3 regions of the Streptococcus sp. V728 genome follow, and region 3 is predicted to be linked to each of the others. Evidence: predicted binding sites of a transcription regulator. Region 3 holds the regulator's gene; each other region holds the start of a gene.
What was found. Region 3 encodes NrdR, which represses ribonucleotide reductase genes. Its sites were predicted from a motif close to ACACNATATATNGTGT; they were not measured.

Region 1 (9,932 bases), on a different contig from region 3:
CGGATTTTTTTGTTTGCCATCTTTTTCTCCTTTTCGTCTATTTAAGATAATAGGCTAGCTCCACAAGAAAACCGACGCGCATTGCGTGGCAATGCAACCGAGCGTGTCGCAACCTCTTGCATCAAAGCTAAGGCTGTAATTTACAGCACCATAATAGAATAACACAAAGCCCCTGCGATTGCAAGGGATTTGGCAAGATTTTTTTAATTTTTTAGATGAAACTGTTTTCTTATTGCTCCTTACCTAAAAAAGGCATAAATGAAGAGCAAATTTTTATTTTTTCTTCTATATATTATTTATAATATTTGTTTTGATCTGAAATGTATCATTCGATTGATTTATCAAGATATCTGCTTTTGACTCGGTTTCTTTATAATATTGCAGATACTGTTCCCGTCTCATTTGCTGACTAGCCAATATAAAGGATGCATCGCCATTTCTCACAGCCGTATCTCGAGCTAGACGCCTCTTTAATTCTGTCTCTTCATCCGTGTAGAAACATACAGTTTTGTCAAAGAGTTCCTTGGGTAGAAAACCCACAGACATCCCTTCGACTATCAGAATTGGTTTTGCTCCAGATAAGACTTCATTGGCTTTCCAAGGTTCTTCGATAGTCAAGACATCCATACCCGCTTGCAAGGCTAGAATATCTCTCTGTAAGCTTGCCAGTTCATGTGCCACTGGTAAACATGCTGTCACCTTTTGGTCCGGTGTCTCTTTGGGCACCACCAAATGTCGTTCCGAAGTAATATAGGGATCTGTCTCTAGTAAATTTACCTTTTGAGAATCAAGTTCTTGGTACAATTCTTGAGCAAAAGTTGATTTTCCTGAAGTTCCATGGCCGTATATACCCAGAGTTTTTACTTTTCCCGACTCTATTTCTGATACTAGTCTTTCTATTAACTCTTTTTTCTTCATTCTCTCTTGACCTGTTCATAGTTTTGCTTGCCATCGTTAAGCTTGTCCCAAATAACTACTTTTCCACTTTGCAGAGATTTTTGCACATCGATAATACGCTGATTGGAAGAGCCACGAAACTGGAGCATGAGATTGCGCTTGTTTTTATCATAGCGACCATCGACTAAGATATCAATCAGCGATAAAAGCTCCAATTTGTCAGGCGTCTCTAACATCATTTCTTCCCAGGTGTAGCCTGTCCAAGACCAGATATCTTTGTCAGGCAATTCTTTCCGAATACGTTTCACAAGAGGCAGAAGGATACCTGTATTTAGGAATGGTTCTCCTCCTAGCAATGTTAACCCTTGAACATAAGGCTGGGCAAGATCTGCCATAATTTGTTCTTCTAATTCTGGCGTATAAGGAATTCCTGCATTGAAAGACCAGGTGGCTACATTGTAGCAACCTTCACAGTGAAACATACAGCCTGCTACATAGAGAGAATTGCGGACTCCTTCGCCATCGACAAAGTTGAAAGCCTTGTAATCAATAATACGTCCCTGACTAAGCTCCTCACTCTTCCACTCGCCTGGTTTTGGTGTATTCCATGTCATACTTTCTACTCCAACTCTATCCAATAGCGCTCCGTTCCATTTCGAACATCCTCTAACTTCCCACCATTAGCTAAGATAACAGCTCGGCTGGCAGGATTTTCTGTGCTACAAGTCACCAAAGCACGATGAATGTTTTTCTCCTTAGCTACTTGAAGAACTTGATGGAGAGCTTCCTTAGCATAACCTTTTCCCCTTTCAGAAGGGCGGATGGAATAGCCGATATGGCCAGCATAATTCAGCAATCCCTCATTTAATCTCAACCGTAAATTTAAAAAACCTAAAGCATGATCTGATTCATCAAACAATACGAACTGAATTGATGGAACGCGATTTTCAGGCAAGTTTATTCCCATTTCTTTATTAAGGTTAGTTTCTAGCCAATTCTCATAATCAAAGTTCTCAGCATCCCAAAATCCACCATCGTGGGCTGATTGAGTCTGTTCAAACTCTGCCATCATGTTTAGAATGGTTCCTTTATCTGCCAATGTCGGTCTGCGTAATCCCATGTATTCCTCCCGCTATGAGAAAAGTGAGAGGGGACTCTCACTTTTTCTTGTTCTTATTTAAAAATTGTTCTCTAAGGCTGGCTACTCGATCTTTTTTATTGACTCCACCCTTTGAATGCTTTTCGTGGAATCGTTGAACCAAGGCCTTACCCTTATCGTCTAATTGATATTTTCCCATGCTATCTCTTTCTAATTTGTTACTTCATGCCCTGCTGTTTTAATAGTAGAACCGTTCATGTGTTTGACACGCGCAGCAATTTCCTTGTGACGACCATTCACCATCGGACGCGCTTGCGGATTTCCAAGATAGCCACAAGTCCGTTTGACAACATCTACTGTTTTAGGGTCACTATTGCCACAATTAGGACAGGCAAAACCTCTCTCAGTTGGATCAAAATCCCCTTCAAAATCGCACTTGTAGCAACGATCAATCGGAGTATTGGTTCCTAGATAACCTACACGATCATAAGCGTAGTCCCAAACAGCTTCCAAGGCCTTTGGATTTTGTTGAAGAACTGGGTACTCACAGTAGTGGATAAATCCACCTGATGCACCCGCTTCTGGATAAACCTTCTCGAAGTCCAATTTTTCAAAAGGAGTTGGATTTTTTCGGACATCATAATGGAAGGAATTTGTGTAGTATTCTTTATCAGTAATGTCTGGAATAGATCCAAATTTCTCTGTATCCAAACGACAGAAACGATCTGTCAGACTTTCAGATGGCGTTGAATAAATAGAGAAGTGATAACCGTATTGGTCTGACCATTCTTCTACTCGATGTTTCATGTCTCTAATGATATCAAGGGTGAATTCTTTGGCTTCTGGATTATTTTCCCAATTGTTGCCAAAGAATACTGTTGCCACTTCATAGAGCCCGATATATCCAAGCGAAACAGTAGCACGGCGATTCTTAAAGAGTTGGTCAACACTTTCTTCTTTTCCTAGGCGATGACCAAAAGCACCGTATTGATAGAGGATAGGCGCATTAGCTGGCGTCGCCTCCTTGGTTCGCTCTACACGATAGACCAGTGCATCTTCTGCAATATTCATACGCTCATTGAAGATTTCCCAGAACTTATTTATGTCGCCTTCAGATTCAAGGGCAATCCGAGGAAGATTGACCGTTACCACACCTAGGTTCATACGACCTGAATTGACTTCAACTCCATTTTCATCCTTCCAACCTTGGAGGAAAGAACGACATCCCATCGGAACCTTGAAAGAACCTGTCAACTCGACAATCTTATCGTAAGACAAGACATCTGGATACATACGCTTAGTGGCACATTCGAGAGCCAACTGCTTAATATCGTAGTTAGGCGAACCTTCCTCCAAGTTAAGTCCTCTTTTAAGTGTGAAGATGAGCTTAGGGAAGATGGCTGTACGATGTTCTGAACCCAGCCCCTTGATTCGAATATTCAGGATTGCCTTTTGAATTTCGCGTTCAAAACGACTAGTGCCTAAACCGAAACCAAGAGAAGTAAATGGCGTTTGCCCGTTTGAGGTAAAGAGGGTGTTAATCTCGTACTCTAAAGATTGCATGGCATCATAGATGTCTTTTTGAGTTTTCTTCCAGGCGTATTCTTCGTGCTTGTCAGGTAGGACCCATTCCTCTGCATCTTTAAGGTGTTTTTGATAATTTTTCTCTGCATAAGGAGCCAAAACTTCATCTATACGGTCTGCCGAACAGCCCCCATACTGGCTAGATGCGACGTTTGCGATGATTTGTGAAATTTGCGCCGTCGCAGTTTGGATAGACTTAGGACTTTCTACCTCAGCATTCCCAATCTTAAAACCATTTTCCAACATACCCTTAAAATCAATCAAACAGCAGTTGGTCATAGGAGTGTAGGGGCTGTAGTCCAAATCGTGATAGTGGATATCCCCTTTTTGATGGGCATTAGCCACATGCTTAGGAAGCATTTGAAGTCCGATTGATTTTCCAACAATCCCGGCCGTCAAATCACGCTGGGTGTTGAAGACATCGCTATCTTTATTGGCATTTTCATTAACAACCGCTTGATCCTTATTGAGAAGCTTATGAATACTAAAGTTGATATCTGTCGCTTTTGAGCGCTCAAAATCTCTTTGAGTCCGATAAGTGATATACTCCTCAGCCAAGGCATATTCTTTAGCTTCCAGCAACTCGTGCTCAACGATGTTTTGGATTTCATAGATTTTTACACCTTGCGGGAAACGGCTATGGATCTCATCAACGATACGCTCAACCAGGGCACTAAGGCGCTTTTCGACCAAAGGAGTTACATCCATAACCTTTTCCGCAGCCTTACGAAGCGCTTTGTCAATCTTATCTACATCAAAAATGACACGTCTACCGTCACGCTTTTCAACGAATAACGTTGGATCAGGGACAGTCTTCTCTTCCAATACAATCATATCCATACCCTTTTCTTAAATATAATATTGATTCTAAAAAGTATTATATCACTAAAAAAATAAAAATCAATATCTTGTGTAAAAAAATAAATTTTTTTTAAAATTACACAAGATATTGATAATTTTATTTTAATTTGTAGAGTTTGAAATCTTTGTAATCACTTGGAACGGCTTGATAATTTTCAGCTAAAAGCTGCTCAACTTCTGTCCAAAGAGATGTTTTTGTATTCACTACAATCATCTTTGGTTGATTATCTCGAAGATCATTTACAAGCTTAGTACGATTTGCATCAAGTCCTGTATGCAATCTAGGAGATAGCAACTGACTTGCTGCTAAACGCTCACTAGCCTTATAACTACTTGTCAGATTATCCCATACATAGATACGTTCTGTAGCCTGTGTTTCACTTTTAATCTTAGCCTCAATACTAGTGCGCTCTTTATATTGTTCTGCATGAAGCACATATCGTGAAACTACAGGAGCTAAAAATAGATAAACGAGAGCTAAAATTGGCAGATAGGCATTTCCTTTCACAAAAGTGCCCCATGGTGACGTTTCTTCTCTGCGTCTTCTACGACGGCTGGCTCCCTCTAATTCCCACGTGCGAATTCGAGTTAACAATAGAATAGACAAGAAGGGTAACAATTCAACCATACGACTACCATTGATAAGATCTGTAGAGAAAATTTCTAAAACTAATACCAAAATAACAGCTATTGCAGCAGAGATTGATAAGACTGATTGTTTCAATGGTTTAGATTGGAAGAGACCTGTGAAAGCCAACGTCAATGCTCCAAGAGCAATTGCCAATAATCCATAGAAGAGGATGTTGTCGAGTAACCCCGAGTTAGAGGTGAAGTTCAAACTATCTAATGGATAGAGGATTTGACTAATGGCATTTCCGAAGCTACCTTTATAAGCTGTATAGTAGCCAATTGGATAAAAGAAGATTGAAAAACCAAGACCCGCCGCAAAGAATTGATAGAGGCCATGAGTCAAGTTGTTGCGCCCAACATTAAAAGCAGTTACTGCAAAAAATAAGACAAATGCATATAAAATTGTCACCAAAGGTGCAAAGAAAAATGCTAGGGCCAGGCTAATCCCAATACGTATGAAACCTTTATCATGATCTGGTTCTGCAAAGTAAGCAATCGCTAAACTGAGAGCATAGAATAAGAACGGAAGGGCAAGAATAGTCGCATAGCCACCACCAAAACTAAGAGCACTGGCGAGGATATAAAAGACTGTCAGCACTTGTTGAGATTGTTTGTTTTGTCCCGTCAAGTTATAAGCCGAATGAAAAAGAAAGAATCCTGCACCTATTAAGGCTAACCAATTAAAGACTGCAAACAATAGACTGCCTTTGGTTAGATACTGTAAAAAGTAATAAAGGAGACCACTAGTTCCAAAGTAGTCAGAGTAGATATCTCCTCTCTGATGCATGGCCCATCCGATATAGAAATCCTGAGTCTGTTCTGGACTTAGCAAGCCTAATAAAAAGGGTAGGACCACAGACACAAGTACTACTAGCGTACTCAAAATTAGGATATTAAAAAATGGTAAGCGAGCAGGCTGACGAGTTTCAACCTCGAGTTGCTCCTCATTTGTTACTGGAGCTTCCTGACTTCCCACCCAATATGGATTCGATTCATCTTCTAATCTGCCATATACGTTCATTCATTCTCTCCTATATTTTAATTTGTTCTAGTATATCAAAAAGTCTAGTTCTTGTCAGCCTGCGGCGGACGTTTGCGTAACTTTTCAGATAAGAAAACAAAGCGTTCAATCTCATAAAAACGATGATAAGAAGCTTTTTTATAGTAGTCTAAAAAAGTTTTTTCCTCTACTGTCAGCATGGTTACCCCTCCTTTTCTCTTCATTCGAAAAAAGGAGAAAAATCTAAAAAAGCTGAATTCTCAAAAAGAGGATTCAGCACTTTTTAATCAGCTTTCTTTTCTAAGTTTTTTGAAATGCTACGATTTTTACCTTCCAGATACACCATCAAAATAGAGATATCTGCTGGGTTTACCCCAGAAATACGGCTAGCCTGACCAATGGTTTCTGGATTAATGAGTTTGAACTTCTGGCGCGCTTCTGTCGCGATAGAGTCAATATCATCCCAATCGATGTTGGCCGGAATACGTTTTTCTTCCATGCGTTTCATCTTGGCAACCTGATCCATAGCTTTTGAGATGTAACCTTCGTACTTGATTTCTGTTTCAATCAATTCGATAATCTTGTCATCCAATTCTTCGGCAGCAGGTCCAATAAAGGCCACCACGTCTTGGTAAGAGACTTCTGGACGACGGAGAAACTCCTTGGCAGTGACTGCATCAGTCAATGGTTTGAAGCCCATTGCTTCAACCTTAGCGTTTGTTTCCTTGACTGGCTTGAGTTTGATGCTATCCAAACGCTTCATTTCATTTTCAAATTGATTTTTCTTGATCTCAAAGCGAGCCCAACGTTCATCATCAACTAGACCAACCTCACGCCCCATCTCAGTCAAACGCATATCAGCATTGTCATGACGGAGGATGAGGCGGTATTCAGCACGACTGGTCAAGAGACGGTAAGGTTCAATGGTTCCCTTAGTTACCAAGTCGTCAATCATCACACCGATATAACCGTCGCTTCGTTTCAGAATCAACTCAGGCTTACCTTGGATTTTCAGAGCCGCATTGATACCCGCTATGATCCCTTGTCCAGCAGCTTCTTCGTAACCTGACGTTCCATTTGTCTGTCCAGCAGTGAAGAGGCCTGAGATTTTTTTGGTTTCCAGAGTCGCACGCAACTGGTGTGGTAAGACCATATCATACTCAATGGCATAACCAGTTCGCATCATCTCTGCATTTTCCAACCCTTTGATAGAATGAACCAAGTCACGTTGTACGTCTTCAGGAAGACTAGTCGAAAGTCCTTGGACATAGACTTCCTCTGTATTGCGACCTTCTGGCTCAAGGAAAAGTTGGTGGCGTTCCTTGTCTGCAAAACGTACAATCTTGTCCTCAATTGACGGACAATAGCGAGGCCCAACTCCCTTGACCACACCTGTAAACATAGGCGCACGGTGGAGGTTGTTTTGAATAATCTCATGGCTGGCACCATTGGTGTAGGTCAACCAGCACGGCACTTGGTCTTTGACATAATCCTCGTCACGTGAAGTGTATGAGAAGTGATTTGGTGCCTCGTCTCCTGGCTGGATTTCTGTCACATCGTAGTTGATAGAAGAAGCCTTGACACGAGGTGGTGTCCCTGTTTTGAAACGACCGATTTCGAGCCCAAGTTCTTTGAGATTGTCAGCGAGGTTAATAGAAGCTAGGCTGTGGTTAGGACCTGACGAGTACTTGAGATCTCCGATGATGATTTCCCCACGGAGGGCAGTCCCTGTGGTCACAATAACAGCCTTGGCAGCATACTCTTGATGGGTCGCTGTACGAACACCGACAACCTTGCCATCTTCCACCAAAATCTCATCAATCATGGTTTGACGAAGGGTCAGATTCTCTTGATTTTCAACTGTCTTGCGCATTTCCTTAGAGTAAAGCTCCTTGTCAGCCTGCGCACGAAGGGCACGAACAGCAGGTCCTTTCCCAGTGTTGAGCATCTTCATCTGGATGTAAGTCTTATCAATGGTCTTGGCCATTTCACCACCGAGGGCGTCAACTTCACGGACGACAATCCCCTTGGCAGAACCACCGATAGAGGGATTACATGGCATGAAAGCCAACATTTCAATGTTAATAGTCGCAAGCAAAACCTTGCAGCCCATACGGCTAGCAGCTAAGGAAGCCTCAACTCCAGCATGCCCCGCACCGATTACAATAATATCGTATTCTTCTGTAAAATTATAAGTCATCTTCTCTCCTATTCGTTAAGATGGATGTGTCGTAATTGTCCGTCCCAATTTGGTAAGGTAGTTTTTAAAAATGCTGGCTTCAGATTAACAGTATATAGATCATCTAAAGCAAGCCACCGGCAAGGTAAGGGCTTCGCATCTTCTTGCATGGTTAACGGTGCATCTTCCAGCAAGTCCACTAAATAATGGAACTCGATATTATGATAGTGGATTCCAGCTTGTTCAAAGCGATTTTCAACAATGAAAGCTAACTGAACAGCTTTAGATGCGACACCAAGTTCTTCCTTTACTTCTCGAACCACAGCATCTTCAGTAGCTTCATCCACTTGAATGGCACCTCCAATTGTATAAAAACCATCCTCATCTTCTACAACTAACAAGCGATTGTCTTTTACAATCAAAGCGGTCGCTCTTACACCAAAAACTGTTTGGTTTGACTTGGTCCGAAAATCTTGTTCTTGCATGTAACTTCCTTTCTTAACGACACAAAAACAGTCAAAACTCCAAAGAAGTGCAGGACAAAAAGCCTGCAACATCCATGAGCTTTGACCATCATTTCTATTGCTTTTATTATTGTAGCAAATTGAGAAAATTTGTCAATCTATATGTACTGACAAACCTTGCCATCACGGTAGGCATTGTCAATCAAACCACCACCGAGACACTCTTCACCATCGTAAAAGACAACTGCCTGTCCTGGTGTAATGGCGCGTTGTGGCTCCGCAAAGATGACCTCGGCCTTGTCTCCTTTGACATGAACAGTTACCTTTGAGTCAGGCTGACGGTAGCGGAATTTAGCCGTACATTCTAGCGTAAACTCCTCTGGAATGTCACGAGTAAAGTGAACTTGACTAGCCTCTAAGCTAGTTGACATGAGCGCTTCATGATAGAAACCTTGTCCTACATAGAGGATATTTTGGCTCAAATCTTTTCCGACAACAAACCAAGGAGCATTGTCGCCTCCGTGTTGACCACCGATACCGAGTCCCCCACGCTGACCAATTGTATAGTACATAAGGCCTGCATGCTCGCCCATATCGCGACCATCCACAGTCATCATGCGACCAGGCTGAGCTGGCAGATAGTTGCTGAGAAATTCTTTAAAGTTCTTTTCTCCGATAAAGCAAATCCCTGTCGAGTCTTTCTTCTTGGCAGTCGCAAGTCCAGCTTCTTCAGCTATTTTTCGGACTTCAGGTTTTTCCAAATGTCCCAGCGGGAACATGGTTTTTTGAAGTTGTTCTTGAGAAAGTTGGCTGAGGAAATAGGTCTGGTCTTTGCCATTGTCCACGCCACGAAGCATGTGAACGATGCCATTCTCATCACGCGCCACTCGAGCATAGTGACCAGTCGCCACATAGTCAGCCCCCAAGGTCATGGCATAGTCCAAGAAGGCCTTAAACTTGATTTCTTTGTTACACATAACGTCTGGATTTGGCGTGCGTCCTGCACGGTATTCCGCTAGGAAATACTCAAAAACGCGGTCCCAATACTCTTTTTCAAAGTTGACAGAGTAGTAAGGAATGCCAAGTTGGTCTGCCACTGCAGCCACATCCTTGTAATCTTCGGTCGCTGTACAGACCCCGTTTTCATCTGTGTCATCCCAGTTCTTCATGAAGATACCGATCACATCGTAGCCCTGCTCCTTGAGCAAGAGAGCCGTC
Region 2 (9,932 bases), on a different contig from region 3:
GTTTTTCTTGTTTTAGCATTGAATCACCCCCTATATCTAATATCATTTTATCATATTTTAAACATATCAGCAACTTAAAGAAAACAAAAATAAACAAAAATAAAAGAACATCTAAGTTTAAAACAAACACAGATGTTCTTTTCTAATTTCAAATTAATCTAACCCGTAGTTATAGTCATCGTCCTGCATAGCTTCAACTTCACCAAGTAGATATCCATTACCAACTTGAGAAAAGAAGTCGTGGTTAGATGTACCGGTTGAAATCCCGTTCATAACGATAGGGTTGACATCGTCAGCTGAATCAGGGAAGAGTGGATCTTGTCCCAAGTTCATGAGAGCTTTGTTGGCGTTGTAACGTAGGAATGTTTTCACTTCTTCAGTCCATCCAACACCATCATAAAGGCTTTCGGTATAACCTTCTTCATTTTCATAAAGTGTGTAGAGAAGGTCGTACATCCAATCTTTTAATTTTTCTTGCTCTTCTTCAGGTAATTCATTGAAACCAAGTTGGAATTTATACCCGATATAAGTACCGTGAACTGACTCATCACGAATAATCAACTTAATGATTTCAGCAACGTTAGCCAATTTGTTATTTCCGAGGTAGTAGAGTGGTGTAAAGAAACCAGAATAGAAGAGGAAGGTTTCAAGGAATACACTGGCTACTTTCTTTTCAAGAGGAGTACCATTGAGGTAAATTTCATTGATGATTTGTGCTTTTTTCTGAAGATATGGGTTTGTATTAGTCCATTCAAAGATTTCTTCAATCTCAGTCTTGGTATTCAAGGTTGAAAAGATAGAAGAATAAGATTTAGCATGGACAGATTCCATAAATTGGATGTTGTTAAATACAGCTTCCTCATGTGGTGTACGGATATCTGCACGTAGCGCTTGAACCCCAGTTTCAGACTGCATGGTATCCAAAAGTGTCAAACCACCAAAGACTTTTCCTACTAAGTCTTTTTCCTTGTTTGATAATTTTCTCCAGTCATCAAGGTCATTTGACAAGGGAATACGTGTATCGAGCCAAAATTGCTCAGTCAACTTCTCCCAAGTTGATTTATCGATGACATCCTCGATGGCATTCCAGTTAATGGCTTTGTAGTAAGTTTCCATTACAAATCTCTTTCTTTTGATTTTAATAAATAAAATAAGGATGAATAGTGTATCACTCTATGATTGGACTACCGCACAAAAAGTCGGAATACCGACTTTTTGTTACTGCCTAATCTTAGTATAGAGGTTATCAGTTAGTCCTTAAATCACACAGCTTTCACATTGGTTAGCACCAACTTCACCGCCGTCATCTGTATAGGTACGAACGTAGTAGATCGACTTGATGCCCTTGTTAAAGGCGTAGTTACGAAGGATAGATAAATCACGTGTTGTTTGTTTGTTCTCTTTCTTCCATTCGTAAAGACCTGTTGGGATATCACTACGCATGAAGAGTGTAAGTGAAAGCCCTTGGTCTACGTGCTCAGTTGCAGCAGCATAGACATCGATAACCTTACGCATATCCATATCGTATGCTGAAGTGTAGTAAGGGATGGTGTCAGTTGACAATCCTGCTGCAGGATAGTAAATCTTACCGATTTTCTTTTCTTGACGTTCTTCAATACGTTGAGTGATTGGGTGGATAGAAGCAGAAACATCGTTGATGTAGCTGATAGAACCATTTGGTGCTACAGCAAGACGATTTTGGTGGTAAAGCCCATCTGCTTTAACTTTATCACGAAGTACAGCCCAATCAGCTGCAGATGGGATAAAGATACCTTCAAAGAGTTCTTTAACACGATCAGATTTTGGTACAAACTCGCCTGTTACATACTTGTCGAAGTAGCTTCCGTTTGCGTAGTCTGATTTTTCAAAGTTGTGGAAGGTAACACCTCGTTCACGTGCGATGTTGTTTGATTCAACGAGAGTCCAGTAGTTCATGAGCATAAAGTAAATGCTGGTGAACTCAATAGACTCAGGTGATCCATATTCGATCAGTTGTTGGGCTAGGTAGCTGTGAAGTCCCATAGCACCAAGTCCGAATGTGTGAGCTTGGCTATTTCCATGGTCGATAGTAGGAACAGCTACAATGTGAGAACTATCAGTAACGAAGGTCAAAGCACGTACCATAGCTCGGATTGAGCGACCAAAATCAGGTGAAGTCATCATGTTGACCACGTTGGTTGAACCAAGGTTACATGAAACGTCAGTACCCATTTTAATGAATTCTTGTGCGTCATTAATCAAGCTTGGTTCTTGAACTTGAAGAATCTCAGAACACAAGTTACTCATAATGATTTTTCCATCAACTGGATTTGCGCGGTTAGCCGTATCGATATTGACAACATATGGATAGCCAGATTCTTGTTGCAATTTAGAGATTTCTGTTTCCAAATCACGCGCCTTTATTCTTGTCTTGCGGATGTTTGGATTTGCAACCAATTCATCGTATTTTTCAGTGATATCAATATAGTTGAAAGGTACGCCATACTCTTTTTCAACAGAATAAGGACTGAAGAGATACATTTCTTCGTTTTTACGTGCTAATTCGTAGAATTTATCTGGTACCACAACACCAAGTGATAAAGTCTTCACACGAACTTTTTCATCGGCATTTTCTTTCTTAGTTGAAAGGAAGGCGATAATGTCTGGGTGGAAGACGTTGAGGTAAACAACCCCAGCACCTTGACGTTGACCAAGTTGGTTAGAGTAAGAAAAGCTATCTTCGAAAAGCTTCATAACTGGAACGACACCAGAAGCCGCACCTTCATATCCTTTGATAGGGGCTCCAGCTTCACGAAGGTTGTTGAGGGAAATTCCGACACCGCCTCCGATACGTGAAAGCTGAAGAGCTGAGTTGATAGAACGTCCGATAGAGTTCATATCATCTGTTACCTGAATCAAGAAACAGGATACCAATTCACCACGACGTGCACGACCTGCATTTAAGAAAGATGGTGTAGCAGGTTGGTAGCGTTGGTGGATGATTTCATTTGCGATATCAGTTGCGATAGTTTCATTGCCATCAGCAAAGTAAAGAGCGTTAAAGAAGACACGGTCTTCCATGCTCTCAAGATAGTATTCCCCATCATTAGTTTTCAAGGCATATTGATTGTAAAACTTGTATGCTGCCATGAATGACTTGAATTGGAAGTTTTGATCTTTAATAAATTGATAAAGCTCTTCTAAGAATTCTGGACGATATTTTTGGATAAAGGCTGTTTCGATGTAGTCGTGTTTGATAAGGTAATCAATTTTATCAGTGATAGAATTAAATACCATAGAATTTGGTACAACGTTCTCTTTAAAGAAAGCATCCAAAGCTTCTTTATCTTTGTGGAGCATAATTTGTCCATTAACAGGACGGTTGATTTCATTGTTTAGACGGAAGTATGTTACATCCTCAAGTTGTTTTAATCCCATAAAATTCCCTTTATTTCATTACAAAAGAAAGGCTTCTAAGATTTACATAGAAGCTTTTAATCCTGATACTTAAGCAAGTTTTTTAAGTTTTGCTGGTTGGAAACCAGAGAAAACTTCAGTTGGTGTTTGAATGATAGGAGCAGCGCTGAAGCCTAGCTCTTTAACTTGTTCGATATATTCAGGTTGTTCATCAAGATTGATTTCGCGATAAGCGATGTTGTTACTATCTAAGAAACGTTTGGTCATTTTACATTGAACACAATTATTTTTAGAATAAACGGTTACCATTCTGTAACTCCTCCTTCAAAAATTTAATTACTTCTTAAGTATATCAGAAAAAAAATCTTTGTCAACGAAGAAAAACTAAATATTGTAGATTTCTTTTGGTCGAAAGACAACTAAACACAATATGTAGTGATTACAAAAAAATAAAACCCATAAATAACAGCGTTTTCTAAATGTTAAAATTATAAAAAACTACATGATGTATTTTGATATATAAAATAGAAGATTTTCAGCAAGTTATCTGAAAGGAAAAAGAAGAAATCCCATAAAATACTTGAAAAAAATCCCAGAAGATGATATAATACCAAACTGTAAGGGTTATCACATATAACTCAAAAAAGAAAGAACAAAAGGAGAGTCAAACTATGGCTTCTAAAGATTTCCACGTAGTGGCAGAAACAGGTATTCACGCACGTCCAGCAACATTGTTGGTACAAACTGCTAGCAAATTTGCTTCAGATATCACACTTGAATACAAAGGTAAATCAGTTAACCTTAAATCTATCATGGGTGTTATGAGTCTTGGTGTTGGTCAAGGCGCTGACGTAACAATCACTGCTGAAGGTGCAGACGCTGATGACGCTATCGCTGCTATCTCAGAAACAATGGAAAAAGAAGGATTGGCATAAGGAAATGACAGAAATGCTTAAAGGAATTGCGGCATCTGATGGTGTTGCCGTTGCCAAAGCATATCTACTCGTTCAACCGGATTTATCTTTTGAAACTATTACTGTCGAAGATACAAATGCAGAAGAGGCTCGTTTGGATGTTGCTCTTGAAGCTTCTCAAAACGAGCTTTCTCTTATCCGCGAGAAAGCTGTAGGTACGCTTGGAGAAGAAGCGGCACAAGTATTTGACGCTCACTTGATGGTTCTTGCCGACCCTGAATTGATCGGTCAAATCAAAGAAACTATCCGCGCTAAGAAAGTAAATGCAGAAGCAGGTCTGAAAGAAGTTACAGACATGTTTATCACTATCTTCGAAGGAATGGAAGACAATCCATACATGCAAGAACGTGCAGCGGATATCCGCGACGTTACAAAACGTGTTTTGGCAAATCTTCTTGGTAAGAAGTTACCAAACCCAGCTTCTATTAATGAAGAAGTAATCGTGATTGCACATGACTTAACTCCATCTGATACTGCTCAATTGGACAAAAACTTTGTAAAAGCTTTTGTAACAAACATTGGTGGACGTACAAGCCACTCAGCTATCATGGCTCGTACACTTGAAATTGCTGCTGTTTTAGGTACAAACAACATTACTGAACTTGTTAAAGATGGTGATGTTTTAGCAGTTTCAGGTATTACTGGTGAAGTTGTAATTAACCCAAGTGAAGAACAAATTGCAGAATTCAAAGCAGCTGGTGAAGCTTACGCTAAACAAAAAGCTGAATGGGCTCTTTTGAAAGACGCTAAAACAGTTACTGCTGATGGAAAACACTTTGAGTTGGCTGCCAACATTGGTACACCTAAAGACGTTGAAGGTGTGAATGATAACGGTGCAGAAGCTGTTGGTCTTTACCGTACAGAATTCTTGTACATGGATTCACAAGACTTCCCAACAGAAGATGACCAATACGAAGCCTACAAAGCAGTTCTTGAAGGTATGAATGGTAAACCTGTTGTCGTTCGTACAATGGATATCGGTGGGGATAAAGAACTTCCTTACTTCGATCTTCCTAAAGAAATGAACCCATTCTTGGGTTACCGTGCTTTGCGTATCTCTATTTCTGAAACTGGTAACCAAATGTTCCGTACACAATTGCGTGCCTTGCTTCGTGCATCTGTTCACGGTAAATTGCGTATCATGTTCCCAATGGTTGCTTTGTTGAAAGAGTTCCGTACTGCTAAAGGTATTCTTGAAGAAGAAAAAGCAAAATTGGTTGCTGAAGGCGTTGCTGTTGCAGATGATATCCAAGTTGGTATCATGATTGAAATCCCAGCTGCAGCGATGCTTGCGGATCAATTTGCTAAAGAAGTTGATTTCTTCTCAATTGGTACAAACGATCTTATCCAATACACAATGGCTGCTGACCGTATGAACGAACAAGTTTCATACCTTTACCAACCATATAACCCATCAATCCTTCGTTTGATCAACAACGTGATCAAAGCGGCACATGCTGAAGGTAAATGGGCAGGTATGTGTGGTGAAATGGCCGGTGACCAAACTGCTGTTCCACTTCTTGTCGGAATGGGCTTGGATGAGTTCTCAATGTCAGCCACATCTGTACTTCGTACTCGTAGCTTGATGAAGAAACTTGACACAGCTAAGATGCAAGAATATGCTAACCGTGCTCTTACTGAATGTTCAACGATGGAAGAAGTTCTTGAACTTTCAAAAGAATACGTTAACTTCGATTAATAATTTAAAAACCTTGTAACAATAAGTTACAAGGTTTTTTTGTTTCTGCGTATAGAAAACTCTGTCTGTAAAATTTCCAAAAATTATGGTAAAATAGACAACGGACAATACAAGGAGGCAACTATGCAAAATAGACCAATCATTATCGGAGTAACAGGAGGTTCTGGAGGAGGAAAAACAAGTGTTTCTAAAGCAATTTTATCTCATTTTCCAAACGAAAAAATTGCTATGATCGAACACGATTCCTACTATAAAGATCAATCTCATCTAACTTTTGAAGAACGAATCAAGACTAACTATGATCATCCTTTTGCTTTTGATACTGACTTGATGATTGAGCAAATCAAGGAATTGTTGGCGGGTCGTCCTGTAGATATTCCTACCTATGATTATGCTGCCCATACTAGAAGTTCGAAAACCTATCGTCAAGAACCTCAAGATGTCTTTATCGTAGAGGGAATCTTAGTTCTAGAAGACAAACGCCTTCGTGATTTGATGGATATTAAGATTTTTGTAGATACTGATGACGATGTACGTATCATTCGCCGTATTAAACGAGATATGGAAGAGCGTGGTCGTAGCTTGGATAGCGTTATTGATCAATATCTTGGTGTAGTAAAACCTATGTATCACCAATTTATTGAACCTACAAAACGTTACGCTGATATTGTGATTCCTGAAGGAGTAACCAATACGGTAGCGATTGATTTGTTGACTACTAAGATTGAAAAGATTTTAGAAGAAGCTCGTTTAGCTCAGTAATAACTAAAAAAACTGTATCTCTTGATACAGTTTTTATTGTTTAATTTTTTCAAGTCTTGGAACAATGGCGAGAGTTAAAATAGCCGAGATAATTAATTCTGCTATCGAATTTGTAGAGATAACAGTCGCTAATAGTTTTTGAATATTTCCATCAAAAACATTACCAAAGAGGAAGAAGATACCACCTAAGACAAATACTGTATTTGTCAGCGAGCCAAGTGCACCAGCAAAAATGAGCCCGGCTTTTCCCTTTAGTAGTTTATAAACGAAATAAGGTGTCAAACCAATCAAGATACGTGGGACAATTGCAATCACAACTGAATATAGGTTACCATTAGGTACAAAAGGTGAGAAGAGATAGCTGGTTGGTAGAATTGTAAGTGTATTAACTGTTAAGCTAATCATACCCATTAAAAATCCAAGGATTGCACCAATCCGTGGGCCGTAAATGATACTTCCAATAATAACAGGAATATGTACAATAGTAGGTTTAATTGGGAATGGTAATACATTAAATAAGATTGAGGTCAGCAGATGGATGACAATCATACTGGCAAAAAAGATAGCAACAGGTGCGATGTTAGAGCGTTTGTTCATTAAGAGTTTCCTTTATTCTTTCTATAATAATTTCCAAATCGGCTAAAGCGCCGCTTCCGAAATCGCCACAAGCTAAGAGAGATTCTTTAGGAGAGATGATCTCGTATCCATAGCTTTCAAGAGTTTTAAGATTTGTCTGTGTGGCAGGGTGGGTAAACATTTTTGTATTCATGGCAGGAGCAAGTAATTTAGGGATATTATCTGGTAATGCCAGAGCAGTACTAGTCACCATATTATCAGCAAAACCATATGCTAATTTTGCAATGGTATTAGCAGTTGCTGGAGCAATGATAAACAAGTCAGTTTCTTTTCCTCTTTCGATGTGATTGACTTGGTCTGGATAAGGTTCTTGCATGACATCGAGATGAACCAGATTTTGGGACAAAACTTGCAGTGTTAATGGTTGTATAAAATCTGTAGCAGCTTTTGTCATCAAGACCGATACACTATGTCCTTGCTTTTTCAAAGAACTGACTAAATCGGCAGCCTTGTAGGAAGCAATTGAACCAGTAATTGCAAGAGTAATATGAGCCATAACTTTCCTTTCTAAAAAGTAAATCCTTGAATTTTTTTAATTATTAGCTCAGCGATTTCTTGTTTGCTGTATGCTGTTTGATAATCGTTTTCTTCAACTAAGTAAGCCAGGTGTTGTTCAGAGTTTATTTGATTCAAATCGTTAGCAACAATAATGTCTGCTTGATTCTTTTTAAGACTTTCTCTAGCAACATCTATCAAATGATCCTTTGTGACATCAACCAGGAGTTTAAAACCTATTAGATGAATTTTAGGATTCCATTCTTTGACCAGAGAAATAATCTTAGGATTTTTCTTAAGAAAGAGAATCTGAGTATCTTCCTTTGAAGAAATTTTGGACTCAGTATTCTGCTTAGTTAGAAATTTAGATAGATCTTGACTTGCTTGTACCTCATCTATACTTGTCATGTAGACTGGGGTGTAGTCAGATACAGCCATAGAATGAATTAAAACTTGATAATCTTTAACAAGATTTCGCATCTCCTCAAGTAAATCCAAAGTATTCTTTATTTCTATGATTTTAAGATTTGGATGACTAGCTGGTCTAACTGCCTGAGAAGTTGTAATCAAGCAAACTTCATGACCTGCTTTTATTAAAGCTTCTGTTATAACCAAGCCAAGATGACCTGTAGAGTGATTAGTGATAGAGCGAACACGGTCTATAGCCTCACTAGTACCACCAGAAGTTACTAAAATTTTCATAGAACCATTTTACACAAAAAAGACTTTTAAGTCAAAGAAAGCGGTTTAGTTTAGCTTTGAGTTATTATAGTTATTATCTATAAAGACATATAAAAAATAGATAATTCTTGTAATTTCACAGAATTATGGCAAAAAATACGAACAATAAATTCATTTTTGTATAAATAAATCTTGTTTTATGATATAATGAGTTAACACATTAGATGTAGAGGAGTTTTGAATGAAAACAGATATTGAAATCGCACAGAGTATCGAGCTAAAACCAATCGTTGATGTTGTAGAGAAACTTGGTATTTCTTACGACGATTTGGAATTGTACGGAAAGTACAAGGCTAAGCTCAGTTTTGATAAAATCCGTGCAGTTGAGAGCAATCCAGTCGGGAAATTGATCTTGGTAACAGCCATTAACCCAACACCAGCAGGTGAAGGAAAATCAACCATCACTATCGGGCTTGCAGACGCCTTAAATAAGATTGGTAAGAAAACCATGATTGCTATCCGCGAACCATCTCTTGGTCCTGTTATGGGGATTAAAGGTGGTGCAGCTGGTGGTGGTTATGCGCAAGTTTTACCAATGGAAGATATCAACCTTCACTTTACTGGTGATATGCATGCTATTACAACTGCAAACAATGCTCTTTCTGCCTTGATTGACAATCACTTGCATCAAGGGAATGATCTAGGTATCGACCAACGCCGTATTCTCTGGAAACGTGTAGTCGACTTGAATGACCGCGCTCTTCGTCACGTAACTGTTGGCCTTGGTGGTCCGCTTAATGGTATTCCACGTGAAGATGGATTTGATATCACTGTTGCTTCAGAAATCATGGCAATCCTTTGCTTAGCAACTGATGTTGAAGATTTAAAACGTCGTTTGGCTAATATCGTTATCGGTTACCGTTATGACCGTACACCAGTTTCAGTTGGTGATTTACAGGTTGAAGGTGCCTTGGCATTGATATTGAAAGATGCTATCAAACCGAACTTGGTTCAAACCATCTATGGAACACCTGCCTTTGTACATGGTGGCCCATTTGCCAATATCGCACACGGATGTAACTCTGTCTTGGCTACAACTACAGCCCTCCATTTGGCAGATTACACAGTAACAGAAGCAGGTTTTGGTGCTGACCTTGGTGCAGAGAAATTCCTCGATATCAAAACTCCAAACTTGCCAACTGCGCCAGATGCAGTAGTTATCGTTGCAACCCTTCGTGCTCTTAAGATGAATGGTGGAGTTGCTAAGGATGCTCTTACAGAGGAAAATG
Region 3 (9,932 bases):
GAGGGAATCTCTAGCTTTTTCCATTTGCCTATTCCTGGAAGCATTATCGGTTTGATTATTTTATTTTTGGCTTTGCAGTTCAAGTGGTTGCGGGTACGTCATGTCAACATGGTTGGGAATTTTCTTCTGGCCAACATGACCATTCTCTTTCTGCCTCCTGCAGTTGGGATTATGGAGAAATTTGATGTGATTGCTCCCTATTTATTGCCCATTGTCTTGATTGTTTTTTTTGCAGCAGTCATCAATATTATCTTGATTGCGCTGGTCGTTCAATTTATCAAAAAGCGTTATGAAGGTGATTACGAAGAAAGAGGTGCCAAATGAGCGAATTTGTATCCAATCCACTTTTTGGGATAGCCTTGTCAATCCTAGCTTATCTAGGAGGGATGATTATCTTTAGACGCTACCCTCATCCTCTGACAACTCCTTTACTGCTAGCAACCTTGTTTATCATAGCATTTCTGAAATTTACGGGTATTTCTTACGCTGCCTATTATCAAGGTGGGGTTTATCTGAATAACTTGATTGTTCCCTCAACAGTAGCTTTAGGAATTCCTCTCTATAAGAGTTTTCACCTCATGAAACACCATGTTAGAAGTATTTTGTTAGGCAGTTTTTTAGCAGTCATCGTGAATACTACTTTTACAGCACTAGTCGCCAAATTTTTCGGCATGGATTTCTTCTTGGCGATTTCACTTTTTCCAAAGTCGGTAACGACTGCGATGGCGGTTGGAATCACAGAAAAGCTACAAGGAATCACAACAATCACCTTGGTCGTAGTAGTAGCGACTGGTATTTTGACTAGCGTTATCGGACCGACACTCTTAAAATGGCTAAAAATTGACGATCCAGTAGCTGCCGGTTTGGCTCTAGGAGGAACAGGTCACGCCGTTGGAACAGGGACCGCTTTTCGCTACGGATCAGTTGCAGGTGCCATGGCTGGTTTGGCAATCGGTGTCACAGGTCTGCTTTATGTCTTTATCAGTCCAATTGTAGCTGGTATAATATTGAGTTAAAGGTCAAGTATCTCTTGGCCTTTTATCTGTTTAACAATAAAAATCCCCAGCAAAAATTCATTTGCTAGGGGTTTTTTATTATTGAAGGTTAACTTTATTCTTCAAGATGTAGTAGGTGCCGATATAGTAGACAACAATCAAAATGATATCTTTAATGATTTCATAAGTGAGAAAAGAGCTGTAATTTATACTAATATTTAAGAAAAGATCGCTAAATCCAATGAGAGTGTGAATCACAATATAGGCCACAACAGCTAGAGCTGTACGGTATTCATCAAATAGTTGACCGATAGAAATAGACAAGTAGATACAAAGGATGCTGGCAAGGGTATTTAAGACATAAGTTGTCAGGCTTAACCATAAATTGCCTAGATAGTAGTCGAAAAGATCCTTGAATAAGGTTGATATGAAGACATCAGGGCTAATCATGGCAATGATGATGTAAAGACTCAAAAGAAAGACCACTGTACTTGTCAAAGACCAGACAAAGGCTCCAAGGATTTTAGCAGAGAGAATCTGGTGTTCAGATACTGGAAGGGTTAGGGTTAGATAACCACGACGGTCATAGACACTTCCCTTAAATCGTTGAATGATCAAAATTAAGGTTGAAATACTCAGAGTAATAACGAGGCCCCCAAAAACCAGAGCTAGAAAGAATAACATGAGAGCACCTTTGTCTTGATAATAGGTACTTGATAAGGCACTACCGTGAATTCCTATGATGACAGATAGGGATAGTACAGCTGCATAGAGGGCAAAAAACCATTTGTTGACATTTTTAAATTCATAACGAACTAAATTCCAAAACATAAGAATCTCCTTTACCTAAGCTTTGAATTCGTGACGGAAGAGTTGATCGATAGACTCTCCAGATTCGTGGCGAATATCATCTACATTTCCTTGACGGACGATTTTTCCATCCTTGAGGAAAATAATCTCATCCAAGATTGGCTCGATGTCTGAAATCAAATGAGTTGAAATCAAGACAGTCGAAGTTGGGGAGTAGCTGTTGATGATGGTGTTCAAGATATAGTCACGGGCTGCAGGGTCGACTCCTCCGATGGGCTCGTCAAGGACATATAAGCGAGCATCACGACTCATGACAAGAATCAATTGGACCTTCTCTTTGTTCCCTTTGGAGAGCTTTTTAAGGCGACTGTTTTCGTCGATACCCAGGTCACGAAGTAAGTGTTGAGCACGATCAAGATTGAAATCCTTGTAGAAGGTTTTGAAGAAGGTAAGAGCTTCTTTGACTTTCATTTGCTCGTTAAGGTAGGTCGTGTCAGGTAGATAAGACACAATGGCTTTTGTTTCGGGACTAGGCTCTGTATTGTTGATAAGAATACGTCCTTCATCAGGTTGGAGCAAGCCATTAATCAACTTAATCAAGGTTGTCTTTCCAGAACCATTTGGGCCAAGGAGACCAACAATCTTACCAGCTGGGATTTCAAAGGAAACATTTTTTAGGGCAGGATTTTGTCCATAGGATTTTGAAACATTTTCAAATTCTAATAAGGTCATAGTCTAAACTCCTTCAATATAATCTCTCAAAACAGTAGGTAGTTCTTCTTTTTCATAGCCAAATTCTACCATGGCTGTGACAAACTGTTGCAGTTGTTCTTCGGATAGTTGTTTGCGGGATTGGAAAATCAAGTCCAAGTCCTCTGTGACAAAGCGGCCAGCAGTCCGCTTGCTGTATACAAAGCCTTCTCTTTCCAGGTCTGATAGGGCGCGTTGGATGGTGTTTGGATTGACACCAGCTTCACTTGCTAATTCTCTAACAGTTGGTAGTTGTTGACTAGGCTCAAGTTTGTGGGAAATAATTTGCAGTTTGATTTTGTCCATAATCTGCAAATAAATGGGTTTGTTGTTATCAAATGTCCAGGACATCACGGTCTCCCTTCTATTTTTCTTGTGTTAATTAAATAGTACAACTAAACAAAAAACTTGTCAAGCCAAAAGGAGAATTATTTTGGGAATTGCTCAAAAAATGGTATAATGAAAAGAAAACGACAAGGAGGGGAAGGCATGCGTTGTCCAAAATGTGGCGCTACTAAATCAAGTGTTATCGATAGCCGTCAGGCTGAAGAAGGAAATACGATTAGAAGAAGACGTGAGTGCGAAGAATGCCAACATCGTTTTACGACCTATGAACGTGTAGAAGAAAGAACGCTAGTTGTAGTCAAAAAGGATGGCACACGAGAGCAGTTCTCAAGAGATAAAATCTTTAACGGGATTATCCGTTCAGCTCAAAAACGTCCGGTGTCCAGTGATGAGATTGGCATGGTCGTCAATCGTATTGAACAAAAACTCCTCAGTCGCAATGATAATGAAATTCAAAGTGAAGATATTGGTTCTCTCGTCATGGAAGAGCTAGCAGAACTTGACGAAATCACATATGTTCGTTTCGCTAGTGTCTATCGTAGTTTTAAAGACGTGAGTGAGCTCGAGAACCTTCTCAAACAAATTACGCAATCTTCAAAGAAGAAAAAGGAAAAATAAATGAAGCCTAATGATCGTTTTTCTTTTCTAAAGAATAATCGGGTGTCGCAAGATCCCACATCTCTGGTGCAGTGCTACCTCCCGATTATCGGTCAGGATGCGCTGAGTCTTTACCTTTACACCCTAGCCTTTTGGGATAATGGGCAAAAGGAACATCTTTTTGCTGCTATTCTCAATCATCTCAATTTCGGGATGGATAGGCTCTTAAAAGCTTTTAAAATCTTATCAGCCTTCAACTTGGTCACTCTTTACCAAAATGGAGATGCCTATAAACTTGCTATTCATCCAACGCTTTCTAGCTCGGATTTCTTGCGTCATACGGTTTATCGTACCTTATTGGAGAAAAAAATCGGTGAGCCAGCAGTTTCTGATTTGCGCCAAGAGTCTGCGGAGGGAGAAGCTTTGACCGTTCCTTTGAGTCAGGTCTTTCCAGAGATAGATGATATGGCTGACACTGAGGAAACACTCGGAAAAGCTAATTTTCCAAATGATTTTGATTTGGAACATTTCCGTCAACTTATGGCGAGAGACGGCCTCCGTTTCCAAGATGAACAGACAGATGTCTTAGAACTGTTTAAAATAGCTGACGAGAAAAAATGGACCTGGTTTGAAACCTATCAGCTAGCCAAAGCAACAGCTGTTTCGCAAGTTATTTCTGTCAAGCGTATGCGTGAAAAATTAGCTCAAAAGTCTGTTTCATCGGACTTTAGTCCCCAAGAAGCAGCCATTATCAGAGAAGCTAAAAGTAAAACAGCTTTACAATTTTTGGCGGGAATCAAACAAACCCGAAATGCAGGGATTATCCAATCTGAACGTGATTTGTTAAAACAGATGGCAGATTTGGGCTTGCTTGATGAGGTTATCAACATTGTTATACTCTTGACCTTCAATAAGGTTGATTCTGCTAACCTCAATGAAAAATATGCCATGAAAGTGGCCAATGATTACTCTTATAACAAGATCAGAACTGCTGAAGAAGCTGTCCTTCGCATCAGAGAGAAGAATCAAAAGGGGCAAGAACAAAAATCAGCGAAAACAAGCCAAGCCAAAAGTAATGTCCCAAAATGGAGTAATCCAGAATATAAAAATACGTCATCAGCTGAGGAGTTGGAAGAAATGGAACGCCAAACTCTAGAATTGTTAGCAAAATTAGATAATGGAGGGGAATAGATGGAAAGTGTAGGAGATGTACTTAAAGGTCATCCTAGTCGTTTTCAATACCAGGACTTGGTCCAGCAGATTGTAAAAGATCCAGATGTTGCGGCTTTTATCCAGAAGGAATCTCTCAGTCAAGAGGAATTGAATCGTAGTATCTCTAAATTTAACCAATACATCACCGAACGTGATAAGTTTCTTCGCGGAGATACCGACTATATTGCTCGAGGTTATAAGCCAATTTTAGTCATGAATCATGGTTACGCGGATGTATCCTATGAGGAAACTCCAGAACTAATTGCGGCTGAGAAGGAAGCGGCGATTAAGAAGCGTCTTAACTTAATTAATTTGCCATCTAGCCTGAAAAATGTCAGTTTTTTAGATGTTTATCGTGATGATGTTGCTCGTTTAACTGTTCTAAATAGAATGATTAAATTTGTTAATGATTATCCAGACAACCGTAAAGGTCTCTATCTCTATGGAGACTTTGGAGTTGGGAAGAGTTTTATGGTGGCTGCCCTAGCCCATGATTTGTCAGAAAAACGTGGCGTCTCATCTACCCTTCTTCACTATCCAAGCTTTGTCATTGACGTTAAAAATGCTATCGGTGATGGTAATGTAAAGAGTTTGGTGGATGAAATCAAGCAAGCTGAAGTTTTGATTTTTGATGATATTGGTGCTGAGCAATCAACACCTTGGGTACGAGATGAAGTCTTACAAGTGATTCTTCAATATCGTATGCAAGAAGATTTACCGACCTTCTTTACTTCAAATTTCAATTTTGAAGATTTGGAAAAACATTTTGCTAAAGGAAAGAACGGAAATGATGAAACCTGGGAAGCTAGACGTGTGATGGAGCGTATCCGTTACTTAGCAGAGGAAACACGACTAGAAGGAGAAAATCGCCGATGAGTGAAACAATCACCTTAATGAAATCTCATACCTCGGTTCGCAGATTTAAAGAAGAAGTGATTCCTCAAGAGGACTTGAATGAGATTTTATCAGCTGCCCAAATGGCTTCTTCTTGGAAAAATTTCCAATCGTATTCTGTGATTGTAGTCAGAAGTCAAGAAAAGAAAGAAGCTTTGTATGAGCTTGTTCCTCAAGAAGCGATTCGTCAGTCTGCTGCCTTTCTCCTCTTTGTGGGTGATTTAAACCGTGCAGAAAAAGGAGCTCGTCTCCATACAGATACTTTCCAACCTCAAGGAGTTGAAGGGCTCCTCATCACTTCAGTAGATGCTGCATTAGCTGGGCAAAACACCTTGCTTGCGGCAGAAAGCCTTGGCTATGGTGGAGTGATTATCGGTTTAGTGCGTTACAAATCTGTTGAATTAGCAGAATTGTTCAAGCTACCTGACTACACCTATCCAGTTTTTGGGATTGCACTAGGTGTGCCAAATCAAAAGCATGATGTAAAACCAAGATTGCCACTCGATAATGTTGTTTTTGAGGAAGAATACCAAGAACAAACAACTGAGGCTATTGAAGCCTATGACCGTGTGCAGACTGAATACGCAGGAGCGCGTGCGACTACCACTTGGAGTCAGCGTCTTGCGGAGCAATTCGGTCAGCCTGAACCAAGCTCAACTAGAGAAAATCTTGAACAAAAGAACTTATTGTAGAAAGTGAGAAAACATGGCCTTACCAACTGTTGCCATTGTAGGACGTCCCAATGTTGGGAAATCAACCCTGTTTAACCGTATTGCAGGGGAACGCATCTCAATCGTCGAAGATATTGAAGGAGTAACACGAGACCGTATCTATGCGACTGGTGAATGGCTCAATCGTTCTTTTAGTATGATTGATACTGGAGGGATTGACGATGTTGATGCTCCATTTATGGAACAAATCAAGCACCAGGCAGAGATTGCCATGGAAGAGGCAGACGTCATCGTCTTTGTCGTTTCTGGAAAAGAAGGAATCACAGATGCAGACGAATACGTAGCTCGTAAACTCTATAAGACACATAAACCTGTTATCCTCGCAGTCAACAAGGTTGACAATCCTGAGATGCGAAATGATATCTATGATTTCTACGCTCTTGGCTTGGGCGAACCTCTACCAATCTCGTCTGTACACGGTATTGGGACAGGGGATGTACTGGATGCTATCGTGGAAAATCTCCCACATGAAGTCGAAGAAGAAAATCCGGATGTCATTAAATTCAGCTTAATTGGACGTCCAAATGTCGGAAAATCTAGCTTGATCAATGCCATTTTAGGAGAAGATCGTGTGATTGCTAGTCCCGTAGCTGGTACAACTCGTGACGCCATTGATACCCATTTTACAGATGCAGATGGCCAAGAATTTATCATGATTGATACGGCTGGTATGCGTAAGTCTGGTAAAGTCTATGAAAATACTGAGAAATACTCAGTTATGCGTGCTATGCGTGCCATTGACCGTTCAGATGTAGTCTTGATGGTGCTCAATGCCGAAGAAGGCATCCGTGAGTATGATAAGCGTATCGCTGGATTTGCCCACGAAGCTGGTAAAGGGATGATTATCGTAGTCAATAAGTGGGATACTCTTGAAAAAGATAACCACACCATGAAAAACTGGGAAGAGGATATTCGCGAGCAGTTCCAATACCTGCCTTACGCTCCGATTATCTTTGTTTCGGCTTTGACCAAGCAACGTCTCCACAAACTACCTCAGATGATTAAGCAAATTAGTGAGAGTCAAAACACTCGTATCCCATCAGCAGTCTTGAATGATGTCATCATGGATGCTATCGCCATCAACCCAACACCGACTGATAAAGGGAAACGCCTCAAGATCTTCTATGCGACTCAAGTGGCGACTAAACCGCCGACCTTTGTGATTTTTGTCAACGAAGAAGAGCTCATGCACTTCTCTTACTTGCGTTTCTTGGAAAATCAAATCCGCAAGGCCTTCGTCTTTGAAGGAACACCGATTCATCTGATCGCAAGAAAACGAAAATAAAATGATAAAAAGAAGAAGGTTTTCAGACCTTCTTTTTTGTAGATGATACCAAGAGCGTAAATCTAAATTTGTCATCAAATTAACATGTTTTCCTGGTCCTTGTCACGGTTTTGTAATGGAAACGTACTTTCTTTGTAAGATTCAAAATGCTATAATGCTCTAAACAATTTTCCTTGCATAAGGAGGTTATTATGAAAAAAGATAGATTGTTAAAGAATCCATTCTTGGTGCGTCTACTTGGATTGCTGATGGCGTTTTTCTTCCTATCAGCCTTCACTGCACCTGAGAAACCAGACTACGGTATCTATGACCCAAATCATTATTTGACAGAGGAAGTAGTTACTCAGATTCGTGATTTGAATGAAGCCAATAGTCAAAAGGCAGAAAAGCTCCAAATAGGTGTCTATATCGTAGACAGTTTGGAAGGTGAAAGCATTGAAACGGTAGCAAATGAAACCGCTAGGGCTTGGAAGATTGGCTATTCAGGCGATAATTTTGGAAGTCTCATTGTAGTAGCCGTTCAAGACCGTAAATCAAGAATTGAAACCAGTAATAACACCGCCATTAGAATAACAGACTATCAAACCAAGCAGATCTTGGCAGCCAGCCGTACAGATTTTAAAACTGGTGACTATAGTAAAGGAATTCTAGCGATTGCCAAAGGTTTGGACAATCAGTTTTATAGAGGAACTGGGACCTTCTCGTCTGATGATGACTCCTCTGATATCAAACGTTATTCCGAAAGTATCAGTGGGAAAAAATCTAATCGAGATAGAACTAGTTCATCAAACCGCCGTCAAAAAAATGACCCCATAAAAGATTTCTTTATGTTCCTGACGGTAATATATTTCGTTGGAGTCATTATTGCCATTATCAGAGGTAGAGGTGGCGGAGGGGGAGACTCCTCTGACGGCGGCTGGTGGTTTAGTGACTCTTCCGACTCAGGGTCATCTTGGTCCGACTCAGGATCAGACTCCTCTAGTAGCTGGGACGGCGGAGGCTTCGATGGCGGAGGCTCATCCGATGATTGGTAATGTTCGTATGTAATTTAAAGAAATAAGTAGGTTTAAGAAATGAAAAATAAAGGAATTATTTATGTATTAAGTATTTTACTGGCTATTCTCTTGCTAGGTGGATGCTCAGTAGTAGGCACTTATAACGGACTTGTCTCCGAACAAACCAAAGTCGAGCAAGCACAGGCAGATGTAGCGACAGCCCTTCAACGTCGTTCAGACTTGATAGGGAATTTGGTAGAATCTGTAAAGGGACAGATGAATCATGAGACAGAAGTCTTTACCCAAATCGCAGAAGCACGAGCAAAAATTGGAACCGGATCAGTGACTTCAAAAGAGAACCAAGAAGCTCAAGGAGAGTTGAGCTCGGCTATCTCACGTTTGATTTCGCTAACAGAAAACTATCCAGAATTGAAGAGCAATCAAAACGTTGAACAACTCATGACGGAGTTGGCCGGAAGTGAAAATCGTATCTTTGTAGCTCGCAAGGATTACAACCAAGCTGCAACAGAATACAATCAAAAATTAAGAAGCTTCCCAACAGTTCTTTTCGCTAACATGATGAACTTTAAAGAGGCAGAAACCTTTAAAGAAAGCGAAGAAGCCAAGACAGCTCCAAAGGTTGATTTTAGCACTTCTACAACTAAAGAATAGGCTTGAAATTTCTAAAAGAAAATCAATGATTAGCAATAGTTTGAACATTTACAAAAAAAGGCTCTAAATGAGCCTTTTTTAGCTTGTATAAACACGGATTCTTTCTTGAAAAAGCTGGGCAAATATGCTACAATAAAAAGAACATTCTAAAATATTCAGAATTTAAAGTAAGGAAAAAAATGGCAAATTTATTAAAAACAATCATCGAAAATGATAAAGGGGAACTCCGCCGCTTAGAAAAGATGGCTGATAAAGTCCTCAAATACGAAGATGAAATGGCTGCTTTGACAGATGAGCAGTTGCAAGCTAAGACAGAAGAATTTAAGCAACGTTATCAAAATGGTGAAACGCTTGATCAACTCTTGTACGAAGCCTTTGCGGTTGTACGTGAGGGAGCTAAGCGTGTTCTTGGACTCTTCCCATACAAGGTTCAGGTTATGGGTGGTATCGTTCTTCACCACGGTGACGTTCCAGAAATGCGTACAGGGGAAGGGAAAACCTTGACAGCGACAATGCCTGTTTACCTAAATGCTCTTTCAGGTAAAGGTGTACACGTAGTTACCGTCAACGAATACCTTACAGAACGTGACGCGACTGAGATGGGTGAGTTGTACTCATGGCTTGGTTTGTCAGTTGGGATTAACCT

Region 1: the regulator NrdR is predicted to act here: its motif matches at 4,479-4,494, upstream of nrdD (anaerobic ribonucleoside-triphosphate reductase).
Region 2: the regulator NrdR is predicted to act here: its motif matches at 3,820-3,835, upstream of nrdH (glutaredoxin-like protein NrdH).

The regions. Positions count from the first base shown of each region.
Region 1 is NZ_JBQJJH010000003.1:34,391-44,322, forward strand. It holds gene rpsJ (30S ribosomal protein S10) at 1-20, opposite strand, end outside; gene ACTO1Y_RS05865 (uridine kinase family protein) at 286-918, opposite strand; gene nrdG (anaerobic ribonucleoside-triphosphate reductase activating protein) at 915-1,511, opposite strand; gene ACTO1Y_RS05875 (GNAT family N-acetyltransferase) at 1,517-2,017, opposite strand; gene ACTO1Y_RS05880 (hypothetical protein) at 2,055-2,195, opposite strand; gene nrdD (anaerobic ribonucleoside-triphosphate reductase) at 2,207-4,414, opposite strand; gene ACTO1Y_RS05890 (damage-inducible protein CinA) at 4,539-6,092, opposite strand; gene ACTO1Y_RS05895 (hypothetical protein) at 6,137-6,271, opposite strand; gene mnmG (tRNA uridine-5-carboxymethylaminomethyl(34) synthesis enzyme MnmG) at 6,355-8,271, opposite strand; gene ACTO1Y_RS05905 (NUDIX hydrolase) at 8,280-8,735, opposite strand; gene mnmA (tRNA 2-thiouridine(34) synthase MnmA) at 8,873-9,932, opposite strand, start outside.
Region 2 is NZ_JBQJJH010000002.1:185,431-195,362, forward strand. It holds gene ACTO1Y_RS02305 (DeoR/GlpR family DNA-binding transcription regulator) at 1-19, opposite strand, end outside; gene nrdF (class 1b ribonucleoside-diphosphate reductase subunit beta) at 154-1,116, opposite strand; gene nrdE (class 1b ribonucleoside-diphosphate reductase subunit alpha) at 1,258-3,417, opposite strand; gene nrdH (glutaredoxin-like protein NrdH) at 3,487-3,705, opposite strand; gene ACTO1Y_RS02325 (phosphocarrier protein HPr) at 4,068-4,331, shown strand; gene ptsP (phosphoenolpyruvate--protein phosphotransferase) at 4,336-6,069, shown strand; gene udk (uridine kinase) at 6,193-6,831, shown strand; gene ACTO1Y_RS02340 (ECF transporter S component) at 6,865-7,428, opposite strand; gene coaC (phosphopantothenoylcysteine decarboxylase) at 7,412-7,963, opposite strand; gene ACTO1Y_RS02350 (phosphopantothenate--cysteine ligase) at 7,975-8,664, opposite strand; gene ACTO1Y_RS02355 (formate--tetrahydrofolate ligase) at 8,885-9,932, shown strand, end outside.
Region 3 is NZ_JBQJJH010000004.1:182,212-192,143, forward strand. It holds gene ACTO1Y_RS07555 (CidA/LrgA family protein) at 1-324, shown strand, start outside; gene ACTO1Y_RS07560 (LrgB family protein) at 321-1,016, shown strand; gene ACTO1Y_RS07565 (hypothetical protein) at 1,095-1,826, opposite strand; gene ACTO1Y_RS07570 (ABC transporter ATP-binding protein) at 1,842-2,537, opposite strand; gene ACTO1Y_RS07575 (GntR family transcriptional regulator) at 2,541-2,906, opposite strand; gene nrdR (transcriptional regulator NrdR) at 3,045-3,518, shown strand; gene ACTO1Y_RS07585 (DNA helicase) at 3,519-4,688, shown strand; gene dnaI (primosomal protein DnaI) at 4,689-5,585, shown strand; gene ACTO1Y_RS07595 (NADPH-dependent oxidoreductase) at 5,582-6,295, shown strand; gene der (ribosome biogenesis GTPase Der) at 6,309-7,619, shown strand; gene ACTO1Y_RS07605 (TPM domain-containing protein) at 7,811-8,653, shown strand; gene ACTO1Y_RS07610 (LemA family protein) at 8,693-9,286, shown strand; gene secA (preprotein translocase subunit SecA) at 9,466-9,932, shown strand, end outside.